2 regions of the Clostridium sp. Marseille-Q7071 genome follow, and region 2 is predicted to be linked to the other one. Evidence: riboswitches for the same ligand, from Rfam matches in the RefSeq annotation. Region 2 holds a riboswitch; the other holds the start of a gene.
The links. Region 2 has a riboswitch for cobalamin ahead of ACWPW7_RS06670 (CGGC domain-containing protein). Riboswitches for the same ligand answer to the same signal wherever they lie in the genome.
Positions count from the first base shown of each region.

Region 1: it holds a riboswitch for cobalamin, as region 2 does, so the genes downstream of both, ACWPW7_RS07820 (nitrogenase component 1) here and ACWPW7_RS06670 (CGGC domain-containing protein) in region 2, are expected to answer to the same signal.

Region 1 covers NZ_CBCOPR010000001.1:1,681,722-1,690,093, reverse strand. Annotated here, with positions in the region: gene ACWPW7_RS07825 (VOC family protein) at 1-389, opposite strand, end outside; gene ACWPW7_RS07820 (nitrogenase component 1) at 658-1,896, opposite strand; cobalamin riboswitch at 2,164-2,358, opposite strand; gene ACWPW7_RS07815 (MATE family efflux transporter) at 2,637-3,998, opposite strand; gene ACWPW7_RS07810 (MerR family transcriptional regulator) at 4,066-4,890, opposite strand; gene ACWPW7_RS07805 (NUDIX hydrolase) at 5,057-5,623, opposite strand; gene ACWPW7_RS07800 (DUF3795 domain-containing protein) at 6,023-6,334, opposite strand; gene ACWPW7_RS07795 (pyridoxamine 5'-phosphate oxidase family protein) at 6,460-6,876, opposite strand; gene ACWPW7_RS07790 (helix-turn-helix transcriptional regulator) at 6,945-7,853, opposite strand.
Region 2 covers NZ_CBCOPR010000001.1:1,409,793-1,418,164, reverse strand. Annotated here, with positions in the region: gene ACWPW7_RS06685 (thioredoxin domain-containing protein) at 1-555, opposite strand, end outside; gene ACWPW7_RS06680 (RNA polymerase sigma factor) at 1,080-1,616, shown strand; gene ACWPW7_RS06675 (hypothetical protein) at 1,603-2,415, shown strand; cobalamin riboswitch at 2,917-3,104, shown strand; gene ACWPW7_RS06670 (CGGC domain-containing protein) at 3,226-3,546, shown strand; gene ACWPW7_RS06665 (ABC transporter substrate-binding protein) at 3,583-4,596, shown strand; gene ACWPW7_RS06660 (FecCD family ABC transporter permease) at 4,598-5,686, shown strand; gene ACWPW7_RS06655 (ABC transporter ATP-binding protein) at 5,686-6,459, shown strand; gene ACWPW7_RS06650 (Na+/H+ antiporter NhaC family protein) at 6,610-8,118, opposite strand.

The DNA of each region.
Region 1 (8,372 bases), 270 kb from region 2:
CTCATTTCAATTTCAGTACCTTCCGGCGCTTTAATTTTAAATAGATATCCATCTTCAACTTTATAAATTTCTTTTCCATCTTTAATCTTGAAATTGTTATAACCTAACTTTTTTATTCTATCAAATTCTTTTTGAATATCATCAACTAAAAAACACATATGTACTATTCCTTCGTTTAATGAACTCCAGCTATTTAACTTTTCTCCCTTTCTACCAGTTTGCAATTCAATCATAAATGTTCCTAATCTCAACCAAGTATTAAAATCTCTGCTATGAAAATTTGCTGTTTCTGTAACTAATTCAAATCCTAAAATCTTAGTGTAAAATTCAAGTGATTCTTTATACTTTTCTGTTTGAATGCAGACATGATGCATCATCTTTATGCTCATAATATATTCCCCTTTGTACATATAATTAAATAATGTTTTCTATTAAATTATATAGGATATTGATATAATTTCAAATAATTATAATTCCTATATATTGATGAAAAACTTAAATAAATTTAATAAAGAAAAAAACCGTGGTCACCCACGGGAAAAAATTTTTTTATTATATCAGAAGGGAATACTAATTGTGACTTAGCTATCAACATACTAAGTCACACTTAATATCTATGATAATATTAAAGATTATTAGCTTTTAATTAAAATAATTTTATGAGATTATTCCTTGCAATATTTCTTCCATTATAAATCTCATTCCATTAAAACCAACCAGTGGTTTTCTATCATATATAAGTATTTTTTTCACATTTGGACTACTAATTTGTATTTTTGAGGATGCTTCATTTAAACTATAAATAAATTCTCCATCCCCTAATAGTAGGTTAGTCTTACTATTTATTAGTTCGTTTTTCTTACTCTCTGTAGGGTTTACATATAGCTTTCTTTCTATCTTCTCATTAAGCTTTATATATTCGCCTTTTAAATTGTGGTTTATTACTACAGATTCTACTTCAAGCCCTAATTCTTCCTCTACAAATCTACTCATTCCATTTACAACATCGTAATATCCAGTAACTAAACACTTAGTATTATTTATTACCTTTCTTGTATGATGTTTAAATCTTACAAGAGCTTCTCTACATTTAATCTTACTTTTTTCTAAATAATCACTATTGCATTTTATTCCTGTTAACTTTTCTATGGATTCAATAAAATTCAAAGTACCACTGGTTCCATAAAGGCATGGGGTTATATATTCCATATTATATTTTTTCTTTAGTATTTTTGAAGCATCTATTCCTTCAGATCTTACAACTATGTTAAAGCTTGCTTCAGAAGCTTTTTTTATTTTTTCAATAGAACTTCCATTTGTAAATATTGTGTGTATTTTCATTCCAAAGCCCTGTAACATAATTTCTTCTATTTCTAATAAATCACTATTAAAATTATAGTAATCTGGAGTAAATCCAATTACATTATAAGTCATATACTTTTTCTCCTTAGGAGGCTCTACAATTTTATTACAGAGCATTTTCAATGCTTCTCTTATACCTAAAGAAAAATCTCCTTTTGGTTTTCCAAAATATAGGGGGATGACTTTTCCTTCTAGTTTACCATCCATCTTAAGAAGAAAATCTTCTCCATCAAATCCAATAATTGAACATAGAATTGATGGGGCTACGAAAATAATCTCGGGTTTTCTATCATCATATATTTCTAAAATTCCTTTTTTAAGCGGTTCTATGTCTCCAGAAATAACTTGAGATTCATCTAATTGACAACAATAAACTTCTCCTTCTCTATCAACATTAAATTTTTCATATATGGAATTTAAATAATGGGCTGTACTTATAGCTCCATACTCCACAATTATGCTATTTTTAATGTTTAAAAGTGTCCATAAAAAACCCATTCTAAAGTTAGGTAACGGTAAAAAACTATTATTCATGTCTATCCCCCTTTACAATTTTATGACTCTTTCTATTTTAAAAAACTTACTACCAAAGATAAATCTCATATATTAATTGAATCATAAATATTTTTATAATCTTAAATTCAATCTATGCTATATTAATAAGATTTTAAGTTATGATTTTAAAATATACGTAAAAAAACTTCTCAACCACAAGGATTAAGAAGTTATACGCCAATATAAATATACATCAATTATGTATATTTAACAATTCCAAAATAACACTCACCATCTCTCGTAGTTTAACTGTGTTTAGATATAGGCAGGTCTTCTGGCTAAAGAATCAACACTTTCCTACCCTTCCCAAACAAAAGTTCAGTGGCACAACTAGGAAAATTCCTCTCTTACAGCGACGGGATCGCGTGGGATTTACACCCAACTTCCCTTTTAATCAATTAAAATATTTACTTTAATTGAACCTAATCTATTCTATTTACTTTTCAACATTTAAAATGTTATCATAATTCAAAATATTTTTCAAGTAGCAAATTATAATATTTTTCTCTATTTTAAAAATATATTAAATAACTTATGAAATTTTCATAATGAAAAGTAGAGAAATACCCTATCAGTAATTTTTTATGATATAACTTTTTACTAAACTCATTCTACTTTTAAAAAATATATCTTATAAATTAAAAATAATGATATAACTCTTTCAAATAATATTAACAAATATTATATTTAAAAATAAAGTACTAGATAAATCTAGCACCTTATTTTTCTACTACTTCTGCTTGTTTTAATGTGTAACTTTTTTTAAATTTCTTAAAACATATAAATGATACTATTAAACTTATGCTTTCAGCAAAAGGTACTGTTAACCATACACCATTAATCCCAAAAATTTTAGGTAATATCATAAGTCCTATTAAAATAAATATAATACCTCTACTAATAGAAACTATAGATGATGCTCTGGCGTTTTCAATTGATTGGAAATAGGAAACCATAGAGATATTGCATCCCATAAATATGAACGCCATGAAATAAAGTTTTATACCTCTTACAGCCATAGTCATTAATTCAGTGTTCTCATTATTAAATAAAGAAACTATAAATTTAGGGAAAATTAAACCTATAGAATAAAATATTATTCCAAATATTCCTGCTGTTACAATAGCTAATTTCAAAGATTTATAAACTCTTTTTTCTTTTCTAGCACCATAATTTATACTTATTATTGGCTGTATTGCTTGTGCTATACCATAAAATATAGCTGCACAAATTAATGAGATATTAGCTATTATACTATAGGCAGAAACCCCTATAGAACCTACTAATCCCCAAATAACATTATTAAAAGCAAATATTATCATTGCATTTGACATTTCCATTATAAAACTTGGTGTACCATTTTTAAATATTCTAGTTATAGTATGAATATTTAATTTAAATTTATTAATTTTTACTTTTAAAGTATTATTACCTTTTATAAAGTGAAGACTTAATAAAAGTAAAGTTATTGTTGGAGAGCAAACTGTAGCTGTTATTGCACCTTTCATTCCCCATCCTAATTTCATTATAAATATATAATCTAGCACTACGTTTGAAAGATTACCTATTAGCACACTCCACATAGCAAGCTTTGGATTTCTATCATTCCGAACAAATACTGATAGCATTTGAGATAATATAAATGCAAAACTAAACATCATTAATAGTCCTAAATAATCTTTAACTAGTGGAAATATTTCTTCTGTAGCTCCTAAAAAATAACATAATTTATCAACGAATACTACACCAAAAACAGTAAATAAAAGTCCTAGAAATATACTTATTACAACAGAAGTTGTAAATATTTCATTAACCTTATCATACTCTTTTTGCCCCATAGATACAGAAGCTGCTGTAGCTCCTCCAATTCCTAATAAAAGTCCCACAGCACCTAGTACATTATACATTGGAATAGCAATACTAAGAGCTGCCAATCCCTCACTTCCTACTCCACGGCCAATAAATATAGTATCAAAAAGTATATTTAAAGATATTCCAAGCATACCAGCAATACTTGGAATTAAATATTTAATAAATATCTTTTTTATATCATCATTTAATAAATCTGCTCTCTTGCTCATATTATTACCTCCCCTTAAAATAAAATTGCAACTAAAGGTTATTTTAAAGGTTATAGTAGCTATAATGTCAAGAGTTTTTAATAGGAATTTGTATTTCTTTTATATATTCCCCTTTATAATCGGAAAAAGCACTATCTATTATAGTTATTAATATACCGTCACCTATAACTTCTAATTTATTATCTTTTATATATCTCATCAATTCTTCATAATATTTTCCACATTCATCATTATCTCCATTATATGCAATAGTGGCATATTTACCTTTATGTAAAATATTTAGATGTTCTCCATTTATTATATCTTCCTCAAATATTAATCCTACGGTTTTACAATGATTATAGTTACCTTTTTCTATATCTTCCTTTGACGTAATACATGCTATTACTCCATTAAAGAGTGAAAGATCATCTTTAAGTATTTTATATAGTTCTTTCAAACCATACTCAAAATCTATAGTGTCAATATGATGTTCTAAATTAAAATATGATATTTTTCTAGATTTTAGCTCTCTAATAGAGCATTTATAAGCACTATCATCATTTTGATAACTTTCAATTAGTTCTACCCTACTTCTTATACTATTTAAATGTTTATTAAGGGTTTCTATTTCTCTTATTATCATTTTTTCCTGATGTTTTAATAACTTTATCATGGAATTTAAATCTCTATCATGGAAATAATCTTTTATTTCCTCTAATGGAACCCCTAATTTTTTAAAGAATAGTATTGAATCCAAGGTAGCAAACTGCTCAATGTCATAGTATCTATACTTATTTTCATAATCTATATGTTGAGGTTTAAAAAGGCCTATTTTATCATAATATCTTAGGGTTTGTGCGGATATATTATGAAGTTTAGCCATCTCACCTATTAAAACCTTATTTCTCACAAGCATCCATCCTTTCAGAATATTTTTTATTTAATGTTGGTATCTAAAATAATAAGCTAAAGATTTTATATATTTTATATAGAAAAAGCCTTGTCATAAAAACAGACAAGACCTTTAAACATTATATTGTGCTAACTTAGAAAATACATGATGGACAACACATACATCATTTAGTGTATTGTTTTGCTCTTTTTATAAGTTTGCCATATAAATAAACATCATGTGCATCAAAATGTTCTACTGTAAACATTTGAGTTTCAAACCATTCTACATCAGTATTCTCGTCTGGCTTTACTACCAATTTCTCAAGTTCATTACATATAAGTATATATGCTATTGATAAATGCAGATGAGAACTGACATATTTTCCTCTCTTATTATGGCCAAAAACCGAAAGAATATCAATAGATGCAATTTTTTTAGATAGAGGAGCCATATTTAATACACCAGTTTCTTCTCCTGCTTCCTTAATAGCTACATGTAATAAATCTGAATCACCATCAGCATGTCCACCTGTCCATGCCCATACGCCACGAATATTATGGTGAATCATTAATACTTTATCTAATGATTCATTCATTAGAAATCCTGAACTTGTAATATGTGCAATCTCATTTGTCCTTAGCAAAACATTATCTCTATACTGGTCAATATAATTCAAAATTATTTTTTTGTCGTTATATTCCTGCTGGTTATCTGGTATGAACTTAACGATTTCCTCTATAAAATCCATCCTTTCTGTACCTCCAAAATTATGTACAATGTAAAAACTATTACTTCATACTTACAATGTACAACGTCCCATATGTATATTCAATCCACCTAGTAAAATCCCTTTGTATTAGCCCTTTTTTGAATTAAAAACTCTCCTTTAAGGTTATATATATTCATGTATCACTGCACAATACTGTCCTTCTGGTGAACTCTTACCCTTAGGTGCTATTTTACCACTTCTACTTTCATCTTTATTTAATATGTTAGAATATTCCATAAACCCTCTTCCTAAATTCATATATGTATGTTTCATAATTAAAATTATCTTCTAAAAAATTATACCATATTTAACTAAATATACATCAATATATTTAGTTAATATGGTATATTTTTTAGAATTTTCTTTCAATTTAAATTACTATTTATCTGGATTCAGTGTCCTTAATTTTAGATAAGTTTCTTTGCCACTTGCCCAATTTTTTAAATTAATTAACCGTTCACCATTATCTCCATGCTCTTCATTATTAAAGACCTCTTGCAGTCCTTCGCAGGGCAGCTGTGAACAATGTCCACAATGATTATATCCCTTATCAATTGAGCATTTTGCAATTGAACATTCTCCCCAGAAGGGCTTACTTTCACAACCTTGACAGCCTGGACAGTTTGTTTTTTCCTTCCATTCACATACTCCACAATAGGCACCACACATTCCAATCATTTTTTTATCCATATATGATTCCCCATTCTTATTTTGAAAAATATTTTATTGAAAAAAAATTTCTCCTATATAATAAATCATAAAATTTTCATTTAATTTATTAAAGATTTTCTCATAACAAAATATCTCTAAAACTGCTAATTAAGAAATCTTAAATCATCGAATATATTGTCAATCCAAACTTGAATATATTTCGTTTCAAATTTTAATATGCAGTATTCAGGATCATTAATTCCAAGTGGGAAATGTTCTATAAACCAGTCTTGCCAAAGTTCTTCCTTTATATTTTTATCTTCTATAATGGTAATATCACCATTTAATGTAATGTTATTACGATCTACATTATAACAAATGCTAGCCTTACAATTCCTTTGAAAATTCTTAGTCTTATTAGAGCTTGTCCCTGTAGAAAACCATGCAATATTTATTCCTTCTGCCTTTAAATTTGATATTGTAGCAGTTCTTGGATAGCCGTCTTCATCAATGGATGAAATAGTAGCCACTTCTGCTCTCTCCATTAACTCTCCAGCCTTTATAAGTAAATCTTTTGTCATATAAAAAACATCCTCTCTATCTTTTTTCTATATGATATCACAGTGAACTTGCCAACTGTATGTCATGTTCATTTATACTTATTTAAAATATTCCCTGCAGATACTTTTAGCTGATCTATTATAAATTTAGGTGATAAAACTTCTACCTTATCACCTAGTCCCATTATAAACTTTATGGCAAAATCATGATTAGTATAATGCAAATCAAATTTAATACGGTTATCCTCAGTAATTTCATATGAATTCACTCCATAACTCTCAACCACTTCATACTCAATAGATCGATCTATAAGCATAGTAATAACTTTTTCATCTTTAGTAAAATAGTTATCTAATTCTGTTAGTTCAGTTGGAATGTGACGAGTAGTAAATTTTATATCACTTTCTTTAACAGAATTCATCCTATTAAGCTTAAAAAGTCTAAAATCCTTACGTAATTTACAATAACCAAAAACATACCATGCAGACCATTTAAAAGTAATAAAATAAGGTTCTATACATCTTTTAGATATTCCCTTAGGGGAGAAATATTCAAATGTCACTTTACTTTTATTATAAATTGCTTTTTTTAATATACTTATTTTCTGAGAAAGGCTTGTTTTATAAAATGAAGATAAATCTATAAACATGTTGTTACTAACTGATATAGTATCCTCTTCCTTTGGCATAAGCTTTTCTAAAAGTAACTTAACATTACTATCATGTGATATGCTTTCTATACTTTTTAAGCCTATCATTATATTTTCAAGCTCCTCAATGGTGAACATATTTTTATTAAGCTTATATCCCTCTGAAATACCAATACCTCCATTGCCACCTTGATAGGTTACTATTGGTATTCCAGCTTTACATAAATCTTCTATATCCCTATATATGGTACGTATTGATACTTCAAATTTTTCAGCTAAATCCTTTGATTTTACTTTATCATTATTTAAAAGGACTGTTATTATACCTAGTAATCGATCAATTTTCATTATAATACTTCTCCTTTGATAATATTTCTGCATAACCGTAGCGGCGAACAGTGTTCGCCATATATTATTAAATATATCTTAAACTATAGAACGTATTTAAAAAAACTGGCGAGCACTATTCGCCCCTACAATAAAACACTAGCAAATGTAGCCTCTCCATAGTATTAGTTAAATTTATTAGTATTGTTCCGAGCTATACTGCACCTCAGGGGAACCCTTATACAATTGAGAATTGACGATTGACAATGGAGAATTATTGATACTTCTCTTTCTATAAGAGAAGTTCTAAATTTATTTCTTTTCAAAGTGACGCAATAACTTTTATTGAAAAATTTACTTAAAGAAATTAATTTGTGAAAATTAATTTCCACCACAATTGTCAATTCTCCATTTTCAATTCTCAATTGATTAAGTTCCCCAGAGGTGGAAAACTAGCAATTGTATTGCTAGCTAAAAAATCCATTAAAGAAATTATTTTGATTAAAAATAATTTCCATCTTAATTGTGCACTTTACATTG
Region 2 (8,372 bases):
TCCTTCCTCTATATTACTAGAGTGATTTCTCATATAATTTAAGAGATTTTCGCTAGATTGTAATACCCTTTTATTGTCTTCTGTCCATAATTGATTTATAGAATTTAAAATTTCAATAATTCCTTTTATACCAAACCTGCTTTTTTTAGGAAAATATGTACCTGCAAAAAAAGGTTTTCTATCTGGAGTTGTGACTATATTAAGTGGCCATCCACCACTACCAGTATAAGCCTGACAAAAATTCATATATATACTGTCTATATCTGGTCTTTCTTCCCTATCAACCTTTATAGCAACGTAATTGTCATTCAATACCTTTGCTACTTCCTCATCCTCAAAAGATTCTCCTTCCATAACATGGCACCAATGGCAGGTAGAATAACCTATACTCAAAAAGATAGGTTTATTTTCCCTCTTAGCTTTTTCAAAAGCTTCTTCACCCCATGGATACCAGTCTACAGGGTTATAAGCATGCTGTAATAGGTATGGTGATTTTTCATTTATCAATCTATTTGCCTTTCTTACTTCTGTTTGTTCTTTTTCAGATAATGTCATTATATGCCCCTCCATTTTTTCATATTTTGTTTTAGTATTCCAACGTTTCAATCTGAGTATTCAGTAACATAAAAATGCCACATTATTCAAACTTCAATTACTTTAAACTCCTTGTAGATAACATTAAATACTATAGATAAACTACTTTTAAAATTAATGTATAACTAATATAGCTACACCCTTAAGTATTCTAATTTACAATTTCCAATGCAAAATTCACAATTAAGGTGGAAATTATTTTTAATCAAAATAATTTCTTTAATGGATTTTTTAACTAGTAATACTAATAACTTGATTAACCCCCATACAATGTTATGCTTATATTTGACATCATATATAACCTTTGATAAACACATATCTTTTGTTCAACTCCAATGAAAATTTTATAGAGCACTTTACCAAGGAATAATATACAAAACTTCTAATTCCAAACATAAAAATGAACCTTTTATTATGTCGCGACAATATATATATGAAAACATATTTAGAAAGGAAAGTTTAATTATACTGAAAGGAGGATTTACGTGAACATTGCAGATTTAAATGATCTTATTGAATTGCATGGTAAAGCCATCTATAGCTTTTGTCACAATCTTACGAAAAACCAGTCTGATACAGATGACTTATATCAAGAAACATTTCTGAAAGCGATGGAGTTGTGCCATAAAATTGATAAAGATAATAATCCTAAAGGATTTCTCATTTCCATTGCAATAGGGCTATGGAAAAACAATCGCCGTAAATATGCCCGGCGACAAAAAATAGCTCCAATAGAGAAACTTAGTGAAGATATAAACAATGGTTACGTATTCAAGGATACACTAACCCCTGAAAATATAGTTATATCCAATGAACTATGCATTATGATACGGACTGCAACAGATAAACTGGATAATAAATTAAAAATTCCTTTGTATATGTACTATACTGCAGAAATGTCAAATGAAGAAATAGCATCAGCACTAAAGATTCCGCTTGGAACCGTAAAAAGCAGGCTTCATAAGGCTCGAAGAGTCTTAAAAGGCAATTTAATGGAGGTTAGTAAATATGAAGAACTCTGAGCAATTAGATCAGCTGTTGAAGCAAGCTCTTTCTCCAACAGTTGAACCCAGTGAAGATTTAAATCAAAAAATTATAAACCAATTAAAGGAGAATAATATTATGAAACCAGTTTATAAAAAAAGGATATCCGTTGCACTAATCGCTGCTGCACTTACCCTTGCAATGTCTATAACAGCATTTGCTGCCTTACATCTTCTCAACTCAAAACAAGTTACTGAGCACCTTGGAAATCAAAAGCTTGCTCATGCATTTGACAGTAAAAATGCAATTAAAATAAACGAATCAGTCGTTTCAGGTGGATATAATTTTAATTTGCTTGGAATCGTATCAGGTAGAGGTTTAAGCGACTTTAGAAGTTCCGCAGAGGATATACATCCAGATAGAACCTACGCCGTAGTGTCAATAACAAAGCAAGATGGTAGTAAAATGCCTAATACCCAAGATGAAGAGTATGGTAAAGTTCCATTTTTTATTTCTTCTCTAATAAAAGGTCAAAAGCCATGGCTAGTTAACATAGCCTCTATGAATGGTGGATATAGCGAATTTGTAATTGATGGAGTTATGTACAGATTAATTGAATGTGACGATGTTGAAATGTTTGCCGACAGAGGACTTTATCTTTGCATAAGCACTAGCAGTTTCTATGATGTGAATGCTTTTAACTATAATGAAAAAACTGGTGAAATCACTCCTAATACTGATTACAATGGTGCTAACGCTCTATTCAACTTACCTCTTGATGTAACAAAAGCTAATAATAAAAAAGCTGAAAAATATCTACAAGAATTATTAAAATAAGCAAAAGTAAATTTTAAAACTAGTGAAAAAATAGCAGTTAATCGAGAAAAAATTTACAAATACTATTACAATAATCGTGTCCATAAAATATTAAAATCAGAAATCCGCTGCTATTCAATTATCAAGAGATACTAATAAATCAATTATTAGTAGGATATTAAAATTGTATTAACTTATGGTTATCCACAGGTGATAATATTCATCACCTGTAATTTACTTTAATATATTCTTGAATCTAATATACTACATCCCTAATTATAAAACATGTATTATCATTGGCTATCACATACATATCTCATCAGCATATTTACCTCATTTCATGAACATTACTCCTATTTTCTCAGATAATCTATTAACTCTATAAATTCTTATTATATTAAAATCATAATTAAATTAAATAATATAAATTACCCACTTCTGATTATTTAATAATTTTTTATGATAAAATGTCGAAAAATATTTGCTTAATGCAATTATTAATGCTAAAATGAGTGTGTAAAATCGAATAATTATGAAATAGGTTTAATAGATTTTTAATATCTATTGATTAAAAGGGAAGTGGGTTAAAATCCCACGCGGTCTCGCCACTGTAATAGATGAGTTCCTGCAATTATGCCACTGGGAAACTGGGAAGGCTGTAGGAATGTTGATGCTTAAGCCAGAAGACCTGCCTATTTTAATGTACTAATAACTCTACGAGCGATGGGGTGGTATAAATGTTTAAAAAATGTTTTTTGAATAAATAGCCCTTTAACTGTCGTTAAAGGGCTATTATTTATGAGGAAACAATTTATTTTATAGGAGGAAAAAATGAAAATAGCTATTGGGGTATGTGAAAAAATTAATGGAATATGTACAACCATGGGATGTTTTAAAGCTTTAAATAATAGAGAAAAACACTTTAGTACATATAAAAATGAAAATTTAGAACTTATGTCCTTCTTTACCTGCGATGCATGTTCGAATAATTCTGATAAAAATTTAATGAATATTGCTAAAAAATTAGAACAAGCAGGAGTAGAAAGACTTCATTTTGGTGTTTGTGTTGTTAGATGTGAAAGTCAAAGAACTAAAGAAATAAAGGCAATATTTGAAGAACATCATATAGAAGTAGTAGAAGGCACTCATTAAAAATATTAATAAATGTACAAGGGAGAGAAAAATTAGATGAAAAAGGTAATAAGCGCAATTTTAGTGGGACTTATGGTATTGGGAGCAACTGGATGTAGTAATAAAAATACAGAAACTACACCTAAAACAGAAAGTAAGGTAGAAGATAACAACAAACAATCTTCACATTATCCTGTTACAATTACAACTTATAATTATGCTAAAGAACCTGTAAAAGTTACATTTGAAAAATCACCTGAAAAGGTTGTTGCAGTATATCAAAATTCAATAGAGACATTACTAGCACTAGGATTACAAAATAAAATTGTTGCTGCTTCTGGATTAGATCACGATGTTAAAGAAGAATATAAGGATGCTTTTAGCAAAATAAAATATTATGAAAAAGTACCTACAAAAGAAGAAGTTATTGGTTTACAACCTGACTTCATATTGAGCTGGTATTCTCTGTTTGATGAAAAAAGACTTGGAGATGTAGGTTTCTGGCATGAAAGAAATGTAAATACATATATGTCTCAAAACAGTGGTGTTATTAGCCCAAATACACTACAAAATGAATATGATGATATTTTAAACATGGGTAAAATTTTTGATGTAGAAGACAAAGCTAATGAAATAGTTAACACAATGAAAAGTGAAATAGACAAGGCTAAAGATTTTGTTAAAGGCAAAGAGTCTGTTAAAGCAGTGATTTTAGAAGTACAAAAAGATGGTGTATATAGAATTTATGGAGAAGATAGTATAGGTGGAGACATAGCAAAACAAGTTGGAGCAGATTTAGTTGCAAAATCTAATGGTAAAATAGGAAATGAAGATTTAGTAAAACTTAACCCTGATGTAATTTTTACTGTTTATTATGGAGAAGCAATTGATAGAGATTCTGCATTAAAATCTATTATGCACAATCCTGCACTTTCAAGCGTTTCTGCTGTAAAATCAAAACGTGTTAATTCTATAATGTTAAGTGAAGTTTATTCTAGTGGTATAAGAACACTAGATGGTATAAAAACAATTTCAAAAGGATTATATCCTGAGTTATACGGAAATAAATAAAATGAAAAAAAATTGTAAAGATAATACACAAAATGGATTACTTAATGGAACACCTGCTTATATAGGTGTTTCCATTATACTTGTAATTATATTGTTTTTTTCTATTCTAATAACTGTAACTATGGGTTCTGTGGATATTTCCGTAAAAGATGTATATGAGATTATAATGTACAAACTATTTAGCATTGGAAATCCGGAGCTTTTATCAAGTGGCCCTGTATATGATATTGTTTGGTTTATAAGGCTTCCAAGAATTATTTTGGCAGTTGCTGTAGGCATAGGTCTTTCAGTATCTGGAGTAACCATGCAAGCAATTGTAAAAAATCCTCTAGCAGATCCTTATATATTAGGAATTTCTTCTGGTGCATCTCTAGGAGCTACATTAGCTATTATGCTTGGGGTAGGTATCTTTTTGGGTAGTAATTATGTAGGTATATGTGCTTTTATAGGTGCATTTGCAATATCAATACTGGTATTAACCCTTGCAAATGTAAATGGAAGAGCCAATTCAACAAAACTTCTTTTAGCTGGTATGGCATTAAGTACTGTGTGCTCAGCATTTTCAAGTTTTATTGTATATTTTTCTAATAATAAAGATGCTGCGCAAACTATAGCCTATTGGTTGATGGGAAGTCTTGCTGGTGCAAAATGGGAAAATATAATAATAATTTTTCCACTTGTAATATTGGCTACATTATTTTTTATTACCCAATATAGAACACTTAATTTGATGTTACTTGGTGATGAAGTTTCTATAACTTTAGGTACAGATTTACATAAGTATCGCCAACTTTATCTAATCATCATATCTATAATAATTGGGTTTATAGTATACTCGTCAGGAACGATTGGATTTGTAGGACTTATTATCCCACACCTTACAAGAATGGTATTTGGAACGGATCACAAAAGAATTATTATATTATCGGCATTGATAGGAGCTATATTTATGGTTTGGGCAGATGTACTATCTAGAATCATAATACCTGGGAATGAACTACCAATAGGAATATTGATTTCTATAATAGGTGCTCCAGTATTTATATATCTTATGGTAAGTAAGTCATATGGATTTGGAGGTAATGCTTAATGGAAGTAAAAACTTTAGATTTAGAAGCTCATTTAGGAGAAAATCATATCTTAAAGGGATTAAACATTCATGCAGACAGAAAGGAATTTGTAGGCATTATAGGACCTAATGGTAGTGGTAAAAGCACACTTTTAAAATGTATATATCGAACTTTAAAACCTTCTACAGGCGCTATATTTTTAGATAATAAGAATATCAAAGATTTTTCTATGAAGGAAAGTGCAAAAAAAATGGCTGTGGTGTCTCAACATAATAATTATAATTTTGATTTTTCTGTTTCAGACATGGTTTTAATGGGACGATCACCCCATAAAAAATTTATAGAAAAAGATAATGCTGAAGACTACAAAATTATGGAAGAGTCTTTAGCTAAGGTAGGTATGTCAAGTTATGCTAATCGAAGCTTTTCAAGTTTATCGGGAGGAGAAAAGCAAAGAATAATCCTTGCAAGGGCTTTAGCACAAAAAACAGAATGTCTTATTTTAGACGAACCTACAAATCATTTAGATATAAAATATCAGCTTCAATTCATGGCTACTGTAAAAGAACTTGGTATCACAGTTATATCTGCTATCCATGATTTAAATATTGCGGCTTTATATTGTGATAAAATTTATGCTATGAAATCAGGAAAAATTGTTAGCTATGGAGCTCCAAAGGAAGTTCTAACTGTGGAGCTAATAAAATCTTTGTATGAGGTCGATGCTAAGGTTATGATCGATAAAGAAACTGACATTTTAAATATCATATATAGGTCGCCTTATATAAAATAATAAACTTTAGTAATAAGCCTTGAGTTTTATGACATTGACTTCTTACTTTTTTAATATTATACCTTTTGCATTTTTATATAATCATTTCTTAATAACTATTATTAAAAAATATAAGAAACCCATCTATTTAAATATAGATGGGCTTTTGTTTTATGATGATGCTCTCATTGGCTCATCATAAGATTTATCGTCATTTTTAATATTAGTTTTCTTCTTAAGTCTAACTTCTGGCTCTCTAGGTAATCCAAATTTCGGAATAAGTCTGTCAAGTCCAGTTAAAGTAAGTAATAATAATGATACTACTGTAATTACTGCCATTATATTGTATTTAATAAATGAGAATGGTGTAAATGTATACAATGGATATACAGCATTTGAAATAGCTACATAAAAGCTTAAATATACATGCCATGGAATCAATTGAGATCCAAAAACTCCTAATGAACTCGAGAATATAGAGTTTCTTATTTTTAACTCATATATTGCTTCTTCGCTACCTTCAACATTATCATCTACTAATTCTTTAATTATAGGTCCTATAGTTACAATTTGTGCCATTTCATCTGCAAGCAATGCATTACCAAGTATTGATAAACATCCATTCCAGAACATAAGTTGTCTAACATTTTTAGAGATACGTATAACAAGCTTCGATATTGGCTCAAATGCTTTCATTTTTGCCATTATACCTCCAAATGCACCAACCCACATCATCATAACGATTACACTTTGTCCAGCTTCAGAAAAACCACCTTTTACTAACTCTAAAAACTCTGGTAATGCAGTAGTTCCTGCAAATGATCCAAGAATAAATGAAGATATTATACCTATAGATAAACATGCTAATGTAGATATTCCTTTAGCAGCTGCTATTATAACAAGGATTAATGGTATTACCATATATATAGGTACTCCATCCTTAACTTGATTCAACAAATCTACTGCTGCTGGTCTTTCTTGTCCTAAAGTAGCCCAAACCTCTTTTGGAATTGCATCTATTGCAGAAGCTGCATTAACAGTTGAATCATTTGGAAGATTTAGAACTACACTTAATATGTAGAAACCTATAGCTCCGAGAACGAAACACAAACCAGCCCAGCCAACTTGTCTTTTTATTCTATCAATTATTTCTACTTTTTGAATTTCAGAGCTAACAACTGTTGTGTCAGATATTAATCCTATATTATCTCCAAAACAAGCTCCTCCTGCTATAGCAGCTACTGTTACTAGAATATCTCCTCCAACTATGTGAGAAAGCCATAGAAAAATTGGTGCACATGCTGCAAAAGTTCCCCAAGATGTTCCTGTTGCTATTGACAATATTCCAGTAACCGCAAATCCTGTAACAGCAACAGTTCTTGCTGTTAGTCCAAGTTTTAAAGCTACATTAACTATAGCTGCGCCAACTCCAGTCGCCATAAACGCAGCTGCCATCGCATACGCAAACATTAGTATAAAGAATACTAATTGCATAGATTTAACGTTTTCAACTGAGCAGTCTACAATCTCATTAAATTTGATTTTTTCTGTTACATATGCCATAATTGCAGCCCAGCAAGTTGCAAGTGGAGCTGCTATTAAAACATCCATTCCACCCATCATCAAGCCTACTAAAACTGCAATTGGCGAAAGTTTCATAATCCCGCTTAAAAAAGTCAATTCAAATTCCTCCTTTTGTCAACAAAAATCGTCAACTTAAATGAAAATATTTTTACATATTTTTCACAATTAAAATTTTTGTATAAATACATTATATTAGTATAAATAAAATAATTCAATATTTTATAAGAATTCTAATAATTTGTTAATAATTTGTATACATAATATGAAAAAAACAACATTTCTTTCAATTAAATGGTATAAAATATTATTATAAATATAATTTCATAATAATATCAAGTATAATTTTAATT